Regions from separate parts of the Marinobacter sp. MMG032 genome, predicted to be linked through region 2. Evidence: predicted binding sites of a transcription regulator. Region 2 holds the regulator's gene; the other holds the start of a gene.
What was found. The regulator FliA, encoded in region 2, starts transcription of late flagellar genes. The targets are predictions, from matches to a motif close to CTAAAGTTTNNNNNNNNNNNGCCGNTAA.
Positions count from the first base shown of each region.

Region 1 (5,914 bases), 1.9 Mb from region 2:
GCCACGCCCTGCAGGCAGGCCCCGGCGAGAATGGCAAGGTTGGCCAGAAGAATCTGTAACAGCGATACATCCGTCAAAGGAAATCACCAGGAAGTCGTTGGAAAAGGCCGGAGCAGTACCGGTCAGATATTGATACACTGCGGGGCCAGGAGCAAAGTCGAAAAGAATGATCCCCGATGACCCAGCAGCCTGAACACCAAAGTTGCCCCTGTGGCAGCGGCAAATCCTACCCCGAATGCTGCCAGCCGTTCCATCAGGATAAACCGGCTCCGTCGCCGGAGGCACTGATGCGGTCCCGTTACGCAGCGTTCGTTCTCGATCTTCCGGATTACCTGCGAGCCACCTGGCACCAGAGCACACGACCACAGACGCTCACTCTGGCAGACTCGCCGGAATGGACCGGTTTGCAGATCCTGGACACCAGTGAGTCGGGCAATCGCGGCAGGGTTCATTTCCGAGCGCTCTACCGCCTGGGTAAAGACTGGGGCTTTCTCGAAGAAAAATCCGATTTCGTTCAGGAGCAGGGCCGCTGGTATTACCTTCGGGGAGACACCAGCGAGGGCCAGTTGAAGCCCGGTCGGAACGACGCCTGCCCCTGTGGCAGTGGCCGGAAGTACAAGACCTGCTGCCTGTAGGTATCCATTACTCGAACGAGGGCAGTTCCGGCTTGGCGACCGGTTTGCCTGCTTCCTGCCAGGCATCGAATCCACCGGCGATGGACTGCACATGCATGTAGCCCATTTCCTTCAGGGCCTTGGCGCTCAGGGCGGCTCGCCCGGATGTTTTGCAGTAGCAGACAATGTTCATGTCGCGGCTCTCAAACGCCGGATCGTTGGTAAACTTGAACTCCAGCAAGCCGCGGGAAATGTTCACCGCGCCCGGTATATGGCCAGCCCGGTATTCATCCGCATCCCGCACATCCAGCAGAAGATCGGCATTCCTGATGGCATCGTCCGCCTGATCCAGGGGCACTTCCTGGATTTCTTTCCTGGCGGCTTCTACAAGGTCATGGGCAGTTTTCATGGCTGAGCTCCTCAAACTTATGGAATAAGGTTATTCCAGAGGATAAGTGATTGGGCCGCAGTGAGTCACCCGCAGATATACGAAGGAGGTCCGATGAAGCAACCCATTACAGGCTATCACAAGGACGAAGAAGACCACTGGGTGGCCCAGTTAGCGTGTGGGCATAATCAGCATGTGCGCCACACGCCGCCCTGGGTGAATCGCCCATGGGTGACTACGGAAGACGGACGGGCATCCATGCTCGGGTTTGAGCTTGAGTGCCGCAAATGCGAAGAGGGGGCGCCGCCTGATTAGAGGCCAGCCTTCCACCATTAGGCCGCCCTGTTGTCGCCAATGGCACAGGCGTATTTCCGTTCATACCGCTTATCTGCCCATCTCCCGTAGATACGCGAGGCAATCTGGAAAATGCCGGGCCACAGCAGGGGCTTGAACAGAAAGCCATAGGGCGTGTGGGACCAGGCCCGAACGTTTGCAGGCAAGCCGATGACCCATTCCCCGGTCCAGGTCATCAGGTGCAGGCGTCGCAGCAGAGCTTCATGGCTCGGCAAATTGCCGCTGCCATCACGCTGTTCGTGGATGTCTGCGAAGATGAGATTGCCACGCTGCAGTTTGCGCAAGGTGCGAATCTCCTTGGCACATAGTGGGCATTGTCCGTCGTAAAACAGGGTGTCATAACGGGGCTCCATCAAGTCCTCCAAGGGTCAGAATCTGTTTCCGGGCGTCCACTTTGCGCTCTTCGAGGGTTTCCAGAATCCCGTCGAGGGCGGCGGGTAAGACCTCCGGGGCCGCCTTGCGGAACTGGTCAAGCAGTTCGATCTGAACATGTAGATCCTGGAAGCGGCCATACAGCTTTTGGCGTGCTTTCATCGTTTTCAGCTCGGACTTCCAGGTTTTCGAGTCCAGCTCCATCAGGTAACGGATTCGCTTGAGTTGCTTGCGAAGCCGATGAATATCCTCATCCGGGGAGGTATGCATCAGCTCAGCGGTCAATTTGTTGAATCCTTTTATACGGCTCTCCACCGCCTTTCGGATGTCTTTTGCCCTCAGAGTCTCCGCCAACTTCTGGAACTTTCGGGACTCAATGAGGTTCAGCCAGTGCTCCATGCTGTCGTGATAGCGCTTGCTCTGCAGGCGCTTGACCAGTTTTTTGTGGCGGTTGGCGGTTTCCTGTTCGAACCAGATCTGCAGGGCTGCCCGGATTTCCGAATTGTCGCCACACAATTCAGGCAAGTCCTGGAGAAAAACATGCAGATCGCGTAACGGTCCCGTCGCACGGGCATGACGTTTCAGGGTTTTAACCGCTTTTGCCAGCGTCTTGTCACCGGTCACTTCCTGCACCGATTCGGCAATGGCCCGGCTGCGCCGAATCGCAATCCGGTATTGGTGCAGGAATTCGTCGTCCAGGCCCAGGATAACACCACGCTCCAGTTGCCTTAGCCGATCATGTTGGTGGTGAAGGGCCTTGGGGATGTCCCTTGCCGGGTCGTCTCCCTCGGTTCTGGCTTTCTTTTTAAGTTTCCGTTCGAAGTGGGCATAGCTGTAATCCTGTGGCGTCATCAGAGCCACCAGCTTGCCCTTGCCCCGGTCTAGCTGGTGCCAATGTTTGATCGGGAGGCGGATGTGAATGAAGCTGGCGGTAGGTAGCTGTTCGGGAGGATGTTTCAGCAGCCACTGGGCCAGTTCCAGCAAGGCAGGATTGTGACCTACAAGCGTGATTCCGGAATCAGCGTCGCGATGTTCCAGCCAGGCGAGCAGACGCCGGTAGTCAAAGGTGTACAGCTCGGCAAGATGCTGGCAGCGCTCGCGAGCAGCCATCTCAGGCACTGCCCCCTCAAGTGTGGCGATGGCGCGGGTGGCATCACTGGTGAAGATCTCGCCCTGGAACGCGCCCGCTGCTTCCAGAGCCTTGCCCAGAGGTACCAGTTGACTCTCGCCCCGGGCGTTCAGTGGCCGCTCCCGGTCACAGAGCGTTTCATCGGCCCAGCTGGATTTGGCATGGCGTACCAGAAACAGGTGCTTCATTGGCCTACCTTCGTAGTGGTCCTTTAGTCTGACGCTTGCTCAAGACATTTACGTTACTGCCGTTACTCTACTTGTCTGAAAACATTGGCGGAAGGTCCGTTTATCCGTAGCGCTGAACACGCGCAGAGAGAGTCAGTGAAATCTCTTTTAACAAACTGGAACAGATCACCTGAGTTGGTCTGTGGATAATCCGCATCAATAGCAAGTTCCCGGGAGTTTGAAAGCATGAATGTTCTGAGCCGGTTAAAAATCCGAAGCCGCTTACTTATCGCCGTACTGATGCCTGTACTGATAACGGCGGCAACCCTCGCTTGGATCACCGCCAATCAGATTCAGGCGAACGGAGAAGCCGAACTCAAACGCCTGGAGACCAGTCTTCTCGAAGCACGCAAGACCGGGCTGCAGAACCTGATTGATGCTGCTGAGGCAGTGGTGTTGGAGGCCAAGAACGACCCCTCAATGACAGAAGCAGAGGCGAAGGAGGCGGCTGCCGCGCGTCTGCGTTCTATCCGTTTTGACGAAACCAATTACGTATTCGCCTACACCCGGGATGTTTTCAACCTGGCGTATGCTCCAGATCCTTCGAAAGAAGGCCCCACGTCAAACCCGGTTGTCAGGAAACTGGTTGGCAATCTTTTCGACGCGGCCCGCGGTGAGGGCTTCTATGGCTATGACTGGATGAACCCGGCCTCTGGCAATGAAGAACCCAAGATGTCCTACTCCACGATCATCCCGGACTGGGACTGGATGATCGGTGCTGGCGTCTACATTACCGACATTGATCGGCAGGTAGCAGCAGCTCGCGAAAAAATTGAAGCCGGTATGGCCGAAACCCTGGGCTTTATCCTGCTGGTGACAGTGCTGGTGGTTGTGATTGCCCTGGTAATCGGCATCTTCGTGGGTCGTAGCGTGACCCGGCCACTGAAGAGCGTGAGCAACATGATGCAGGAAATCGCCGACGGTGAGGGTGACCTGCGCCAGCGACTGCCAGACGAGGGCAATGACGAACTGGCCGAGCTGGGCCGGCGTTTTAACGCCTTCGTGGTCAAGATCCAGGACACCATGCGTGAGGTGGGCGCGACAACAGACCAGGTGGCTTCTGCAGCGGAAGAACTGAGCCGGGTTGCAAACGAGACCCGGGCTTCGGTTCAGGAGCAGGGGTCCGAGACGGATCAGATTGCCTCAGCCATCAACGAAATGGCCGCCACCATCCAGCAGATTTCCGGTAATGCCAATGAAGTTGAAAGTTCGGCCTCAGACGCCGATCGCATGGCCCGGGAAGGTGGCGAAACCATCAGCAGTGCTCAGGGCGCCGTGAACAAACTGTCCGAAGAGATTGAAGATACCGCCCGAAGCATCAATGCCCTGGCGGAAAAGTCCGATGAGATCCAGCAGGTGCTGGATGTCATTCATGCTGTGACTGAGCAGACCAATCTGCTGGCCCTTAATGCCGCCATCGAGGCTGCACGGGCTGGTGAGCATGGGCGTGGTTTCTCAGTGGTTGCGGATGAGGTTCGCCAGCTGGCGAAACGCAGCGCCGAGTCTGCTGATCAGATTCGCACCATGATTGACGGCTTTGTTACCGAATCCAAGGCATCGGTTGAGCGGATGAACAAATCACGCAACCGCTCGACGGAAACCGTCGAAAGAATCAATCATGCAACCAGCGCGTTGCGAACCATCGAAACGTCGGTCGGCAAGATTCATGACCAGGTGACTCAGATCGCCACGGCGTCAGAGCAGCAGAGCCAGGTTGCCGAAGAAATCAACCAGAACGTGGTCCGCATTGTCGATGCTGCCCAGCGCAGTGATACCGGCGTAAACCAGACCAACGAAGCCAGCCACGAACTGGCGCGCCTGGGTGAGAGCCTTCGGGAGCTGGTCGGTCAGTTCAAGGTTTGAGCCGGATTCATGGTGTTCTGCCGATTGGCGGAACACCATGAGGAAGCTATGATGGTTGCGCGAAAGAAATACCTGTTTTCATACCAACAATAATGGAAGCCAACACAATGACAATCCGGAAAACACTGTTTGCGGCCGTGGCCGCTGCGGCTACCGTGTTCAGCGTGTCCTCGGTGGCCGAGGAAAACTATACCTTGCGCCTTGCGCAAACCTGGGGGCCCAACTCTCCGGTACTGGGAGAGACGGTTCAGCACATGGCCGACATGGCAGAAAGCATGTCGGATGGCCGGTTGCAGATTCGTATAGATCCGTCCAACAAGCACAAGGCGCCGTTCGGGATTTTTGATCTGGTGCGTAACGGCCAGTACGACATGGGGCACACTGCGTCCTACTACTACAAGGGCACCATCCCGAACGCCATGTACTTCACCACCATCCCGTTCGGACTGATTGCGCCTGAAATGTACGCCTGGTTCTACCATGGCGAAGGCATGGAACTGATGCAGAAGGTCTACGAGCCGTACGGCATGCTGTCTTTCCCGGGCGGTAATACCGGTAACCAGATGGGTGGCTGGTTCCGCGAGGAAATCAACTCGCTGGAAGACCTGCAGGGTCTGAAGATGCGCACCCCCGGTTTTGCCGGCGAAGTCATGTCCGAGCTGGGGGTTGCCGTGACCAACCTGCCGCCGGGTGAGCTCTATACCGCACTTGAGCGTGGCACCGTGGATGCCGTTGAATGGGTCGGTCCCGCCCTGGATTTCCAGATGGGCTTCCATCAGATCGCCAAGTACTACTATTCGGGCTGGCAGGAGCCGGGCGCGGAAGTCCAGTTCCTGATCAACAAGAAGACCTGGGAAGAGCTGCCAAAGGATCTTCAGGAAATCCTGCGTGTGGCCATGCGCACCGCCGCCTATGACATGTACATCCAGAGCACCCACCAGAGTGGCGTGGCCTGGGATCGGATGAA
Region 1 is NZ_CP157802.1:1,980,376-1,986,289, reverse strand. It holds gene ABNF92_RS09240 (sulfite exporter TauE/SafE family protein) at 1-77, opposite strand, end outside; gene ABNF92_RS09235 (YchJ family protein) at 177-635, shown strand; gene ABNF92_RS09230 (rhodanese-like domain-containing protein) at 643-1,023, opposite strand; gene ABNF92_RS09225 (DUF3565 domain-containing protein) at 1,117-1,317, shown strand; gene ABNF92_RS09220 (DUF393 domain-containing protein) at 1,335-1,709, opposite strand; gene ABNF92_RS09215 (CHAD domain-containing protein) at 1,693-3,045, opposite strand; gene ABNF92_RS09210 (methyl-accepting chemotaxis protein) at 3,271-4,947, shown strand; gene ABNF92_RS09205 (TRAP transporter substrate-binding protein) at 5,055-5,914, shown strand, end outside.
Region 1: the regulator FliA is predicted to act here: its motif matches at 3,084-3,111, upstream of ABNF92_RS09210 (methyl-accepting chemotaxis protein).

Region 2 (5,914 bases):
GATGATTGTCCAGAGCATCTGCGGCAACGAATCGGAGATACCGGTGATCACCCTGGATCCGGACTTGGAACAGTTATTGCTGAAGTCTGTTCAGCAGAGTCAACAATCCGGCGGTCAGGAAGACATTGGCCTGGTTCTGGAGCCGAATATGGTGGAGAAGCTCCAGCGATCGCTTCAGGAGAGCGTCCAGCGGCAGGAGATGCTTGGCAAACCGGCCATTCTGCTGGTGTCCGGGCCACTGCGGCCGGTCCTGGCGAAGTTTGCCAGCTATGGGGTAGAGCGACTGCACGTGCTCTCGTACCAGGAAATTCCGGATAACAAACAGATTACGATCGTGGCGTCCGTTGGCCAGTAACGGCGCGGATGACAGAGCGGACAGCGCCGGCACGGCGTTGCCGGTGGAGGAAGAGGCATCATGAAAGTAAAACGGTTTTTTGCTCAGACCATGGCAGAGGCGCTGAAACAGGTCAGTGAACAGATGGGGCCGGATGCCGTGATTCTTTCCAACCGTCGGGTCGACGGTGGTGTCGAAATCGTGACGGCGCTGGACTATGACGAAAACATGGCGCGCCAGCGCCTGGGCAACCAGGCCGAAGAAGCCACCAACGGATCCCGCCTGGCAGAAATGCAGGCTGACCAGCATCGTCGTCTCGAGGATGAATTGAGCCGATCCCGTGACCGCATCCGTGAAGTCAGGGAAAAGCGTGCCTCCCAGGGAGCCAGCTACTCAGGTCCGTCGTTTGCTGCTGTTCAGGAAACGGTCGGCGGCGATTTCAGTGATAGTGTGGCTGAGCCCCAGGCGCCGAAGGATGTCTATTCTGATGAACTTGCACAGATGCGCGCCGAGATCAGCTCCCTCAGGGATATGATGCAGGGTGGTCGCCCGCAGCCGGACCCTGTGGTTTCCACAAACACGGCTGTTCAGCAAAGGCTGGCCGAGCGCCTGCAGGAATTCGGCCTGGGCAGTGAGCTGGCAGGGTCAATTTCCCGTCGCCATAAGGCAGGGCGACTGGAAGATGGTTGGAAGCAGTCCCTGAAAATGCTCTGCACCGGCGTTAGGACCACTCGTATGGAGTGGCTTGATGAGGGGGGCGCCTATGCGCTGGTGGGTCCTACCGGTTCCGGCAAGACCACCACGATTGGAAAGCTGGCGGCGCGTTACGTGCTCAAGCATGGCTCCGACTCCCTGGCTCTGGTTACCACCGATCGATACCGGGTGGCGGCGCACGAGCAGCTGTTCGTGTTCGGTCGTATCCTGAATGTGCCGGTTCGGGTGGTGGATGAGACTCACAGCCTGGACGATATTCTGGACGAGCTGTCAGACCGTCACCTGGTTCTGATTGATACTGCCGGGCTGACAAGTTCGGATAAAGGTTATCAGGAACAGCTGGCCGAACTGGCTCGCAGCCATCACAATGTCAAAACGCACCTGGTCGTCTCGGCAACCAGTCAGCCGCGCATCATGAAATCCGTCTGGCATTGCTATAAGATGGCAAATCTTGCGGGCTGTGTGATGACCAAGATCGATGAGGCCCTGACACTGGGTGAGTCCCTCGGCTTTGTCATGGAAACCGGTCTGCCGGTAGCCTACTACACAGACGGGCAGAAGATTCCTGAAGATCTGCACCACGCAGAAGCTGTTCCGCTGGTGCGACTGGCCGTGGATCGGCTTAAAACGCTCCAGCAACAGCAGGCGGTCGCAGAGGGCCTGAAAGAGCACGCCTGAGACCGGACAGATTGACAGCAGGCGTCGGAAACGCACCGGCGAAACGTGGCGAGAGACAAAAAACAGTATGAGCAGAGCACATCCGGTACAGGTGATTGCAGTTTCCGGCGGTAAAGGTGGAGTCGGCAAGAGTAACGTGTCGGTCAACCTCGGAATTGCCCTGGCGCAGAAAGGCCGGAGAGTGGTGCTGCTCGACGCCGATCTTGGGCTCGCCAACATCGACGTATTGCTGGGCATCACCGCCAACCGTAACCTTCAGGATGTTCTGGCAGGCGACTGTGACCTCAAGGACGTTCTGGTAAATGGTCCCGGCGGCATAAAGATCGTTCCTGCCTCGTCAGGTACCCAGCGGATGACCCAGCTCAGTCCCATGGAGCATGCCGGGCTCATTAATGCGTTCAGCGAGCTGGGGGATCAGATCGATGTCCTGATCGTCGACACCGCCGCCGGTATCTCCGAATCGGTGGTCAGCTTTCTCAGGGCGTCCCAGGAGTTACTGTTGGTGGTGTGTGACGAACCCACTTCCATCACCGATGCCTACGCCCTGATCAAGCTGATGAACCGGGATTATGGAACCAATCGTTTCCGCATTCTTGCCAACCAGGTGCGGAATGAGCAGGAAGGCCGGCATCTGTTCGAAAAACTGACTCGGGTCACCGAGCGCTTCCTCGATGTGGCACTACAATATGTCGGTATAGTCCCCTACGATGAGGCAGTGAAGAAAGCAGTCCAGAGACAGAGGGCAGTGCTGGATGCCTATCCCAGAGCGAAAGCCTCCCTGGCCATCAAGTCTCTGGCCGACAAGGTAGACAGCTGGCCGTTGCCGTCCTCACCCCGTGGACATCTGGAATTCTTTGTGGAGCGGCTCGTCGAAGTCTGAATCGGATCCAGTCAAACAAGAAACCGGATACATGACATTGGCGAAAAACCTCGGAATCTATAACCAGTCGGGTGCGCAGAAGGCATCTCAGCTTGTTGAGCAACACGCGCCGCTGGTCAAGAAAATTGCCCTCCATTTGATGGCCCGCCTGCCGGCTTCCGTTCAGCTTGAAGATCTTATGCAGGCCGGCATGATTGGCCTGCTTGAGGCTGCCCAGCGATACAGTTCCACCAAAGGAGCCACCTTCGAGACCTACGCCGGTATCCGGATTCGTGGGGCGATGGTCGATGAAATCCGCAAGGGCGACTGGGTTCCCCGCTCCGTGCATCGAAACGCCCGTCGCATTTCCCAGGCCATCAAGGCTGTGGAAGACCGGCTTGGCCGGGAAGCCCAGGATCAGGAAGTGGCCGAGGAGCTGGGCATGGAGCTTGCGGAGTATCATTCCTATCTTTCCGATTCCAACAGTGGCCGACTTTTTAGCCTCGATGAGCTCAATGAATCCGGAGAGCTGCCGATAGAACAGACAGAGACGCAGGATAACCCTCTGGAGGGGTTGTCCTCCGATGCCTTCCGGCGAAGCCTGGCTGAGGCCATTGAAGACCTGCCGGAGCGGGAAAAACTGGTTCTGAGCCTTTATTACCAGGAAGAGCTGAACCTCAAGGAAATAGGCGCCGTGCTGGGCGTCAGCGAGAGCAGGGTCAGCCAGATTCACAGCCAGGCTGCCTTGCGCCTTCGGGGGCGATTGTCGGATTGGCGCCAGGAACCGGACAGCTGATTGCGTTCAGTCTGTGTCTGCGAAGGGGCAGTCTGTAGTTTTTGGTAACCGATGCTTTACAACGGAAGCAAAGGTCTGACAATAAGCGGTTTAAACAGCGGCCTGCTAGACTTTGAACGCGAAGGTCAAACGAATTCCGGGTGTTACTAACTGGAGGTCCCATTGGACAAAAACATGAAAATCCTCATTGTGGATGATTTCTCCACAATGCGACGGATCATCAAAAACCTGCTGCGTGATCTGGGCTTCACCAACACCGATGAAGCAGACGATGGCAACACAGCCTTGCCGATGCTGAAGAGCGGCAAATACGACTTTCTGGTCACCGACTGGAACATGCCGGGCATGTCCGGGTTCGATCTTCTGAAGGCTGTCCGGGCTGACGAGAATCTGAAAACCCTGCCGGTATTGATGGTAACGGCTGAGGCGAAGCGCGACCAGATTGTTGCCGCGGCTCAGGCGGGCGTGAACGGCTACGTTGTCAAACCGTTCACTGCCGCTGTGCTCAAGGAAAAGATTGAGAAAATCTTTGAAAGAATCCAGTAACCAGAGGTCGGATGGCTCTCATGAGCGATAGCAAAAAGAACCATCGGGGCCTTGAGCCGGAGGTGACCGAAAAGCTCCAGCGGCAGGCAGCAGAGCTGGCAGAGAGTGTTGATGCCGGTGATTATGCCAAAGCCATGACCCTGATCAATGAACTCAGCGAGGTCAGGGATCAAAGTCTGTACCGCGAGGTAGGGCGATTGACCCGGAGCCTGCACGAAGCCATCCGGAACTTCCAGATTGACCCCCGGAACGCGGAACAGCAGGAAGCGCTGTCGAAGATGACAGACGCCTCCGATCGCCTCGAATACGTTGTGCAGATGACCGGCGAAGCGGCCAACCGCACCATGGACCTGGTTGAGGAAACCATGCCGGTGGCCAACGCGTTTCGGGAAGAGGCGGCCTCCTTGCGGGACGAATGGCAACGTCTGCGTCGTCGGGAGATGCAGCCGGCGGAGTTCCGGGAACTGTACGGCCGGATTGATCGCTTTTTTGTCAGTACGGCCAGCGACGCTGACACCATGTACAACAATCTTTCGGAAATCCTGCTTGCTCAGGATTATCAGGATTTGACGGGCCAGGTTATCCAGAAGGTCACCGCCTTGGTAAAAGAGGTTGAGGAGCAGATGCTCAGCCTGGTGGTGATGGCCAGCCATGTGGATCAGCTCACCGGCACCGTGCACCAGATTGAAGAGAAGGAAGAATCTGCAGAGAAGGGCGTCGGGCCCCAGATCAAGGCCGATGAGCGTGAAGATGTAGTTTCGGGACAGGATGACGTTGACGACCTGTTGTCCAGTCTCGGTTTCTGAACAAAGAGGGTAACGCATGGCGTTTGATGCTGATGAAGAGATTTTGCAGGACTTCCTGGTAGAAGCCGGTGAAATTCTCGAAAAGCTGTCAGAGCAGTTGGTAGATCTTGAGCAACATCCTGACGACAGTGATCTGCTCAACGCCATTTTCCGTGGCTTTCACACCGTTAAAGGCGGCGCGGGCTTCCTTCAGCTTGAAGCGCTGGTGAATTGCTGCCACTCCGCCGAGAACGTTTTCGATACCCTGCGCAACCACAAGCGTAAGGTGGACTCCGAACTGATGGACGTGGTTCTGGAGGCCCTGGATAACGTTAATGCCATGTTTGAAGAGGTTCGCAATCACGAGGAACCAACACCGGCTCCGGACGAACTGATTGCCCGCCTCGATGCCCTGGCTCTGCCAGAGGGTGAGGGAGCGCCTGTCGCCGACCCTCAGCCGGAACACGAAGAGAATGAACCGTCGGAGGATGGCGGCGACATCACCGACGACGAATTCGAACAGCTTCTGGATGCCTTGCAGGACGAAAAGAGCGAAGAACAGGCACCGGCTTCAGACTCCGGAGCGTCTTCCGGTGACCGGGAGGGTTCCGGAGATGACGAGATAACCGACGACGAGTTCGAGGCGCTGCTCGACCAGCTGCACGGAAAAGGGCAGTTTGCCGGCGCACCTGCGGGCGAGGACGAGGCTGTCAGAAAAGAAGAAAAGCCGGCGGCCAAGGCAGAAGGCGGTGGCAGCGACGATCTGATCACCGACGACGAATTTGAAAAACTGCTGGACGATCTCCATGGCAAGGGTGGAAGCCCGACTGCCGGCGGAGAGTCCTCCACTCCGAAAAAGCCCGCGGGTGCGAAGGAGCCTTCAGCGCCAAAAGAGCCTTCAGCAGCGAAAGAGCCGCCAGCGCCGAAAGAGCCAGCCAAGCCAAAAGCAGAGGCACCGAAGCCCGGGAAGCCGGAGACCAAAGGCGCTGCCACCCCTGCGATGCCCGCCCGCGAACACGCGCCCGCGGCTGAAACAACGGTGCGTGTTGACACCAAGCGTCTCGACGACATCATGAACATGGTGGGTGAACTGGTGCTGGTGCGTAACCGCTTGCAGCGTCTGGGCGCGGAAAGCGAAGACGAACACATGCACAAAGCCGTGTCCAACCTGGATGTGGTCACCACCGACCTCCAGTCTGCCG
Region 2 is NZ_CP157802.1:3,867,591-3,873,504, forward strand. It holds gene flhA (flagellar biosynthesis protein FlhA) at 1-355, shown strand, start outside; gene flhF (flagellar biosynthesis protein FlhF) at 416-1,726, shown strand; gene ABNF92_RS17785 (MinD/ParA family protein) at 1,794-2,606, shown strand; gene ABNF92_RS17790 (RNA polymerase sigma factor FliA) at 2,638-3,381, shown strand; gene cheY (chemotaxis response regulator CheY) at 3,544-3,927, shown strand; gene ABNF92_RS17800 (protein phosphatase CheZ) at 3,948-4,733, shown strand; gene ABNF92_RS17805 (chemotaxis protein CheA) at 4,750-5,914, shown strand, end outside.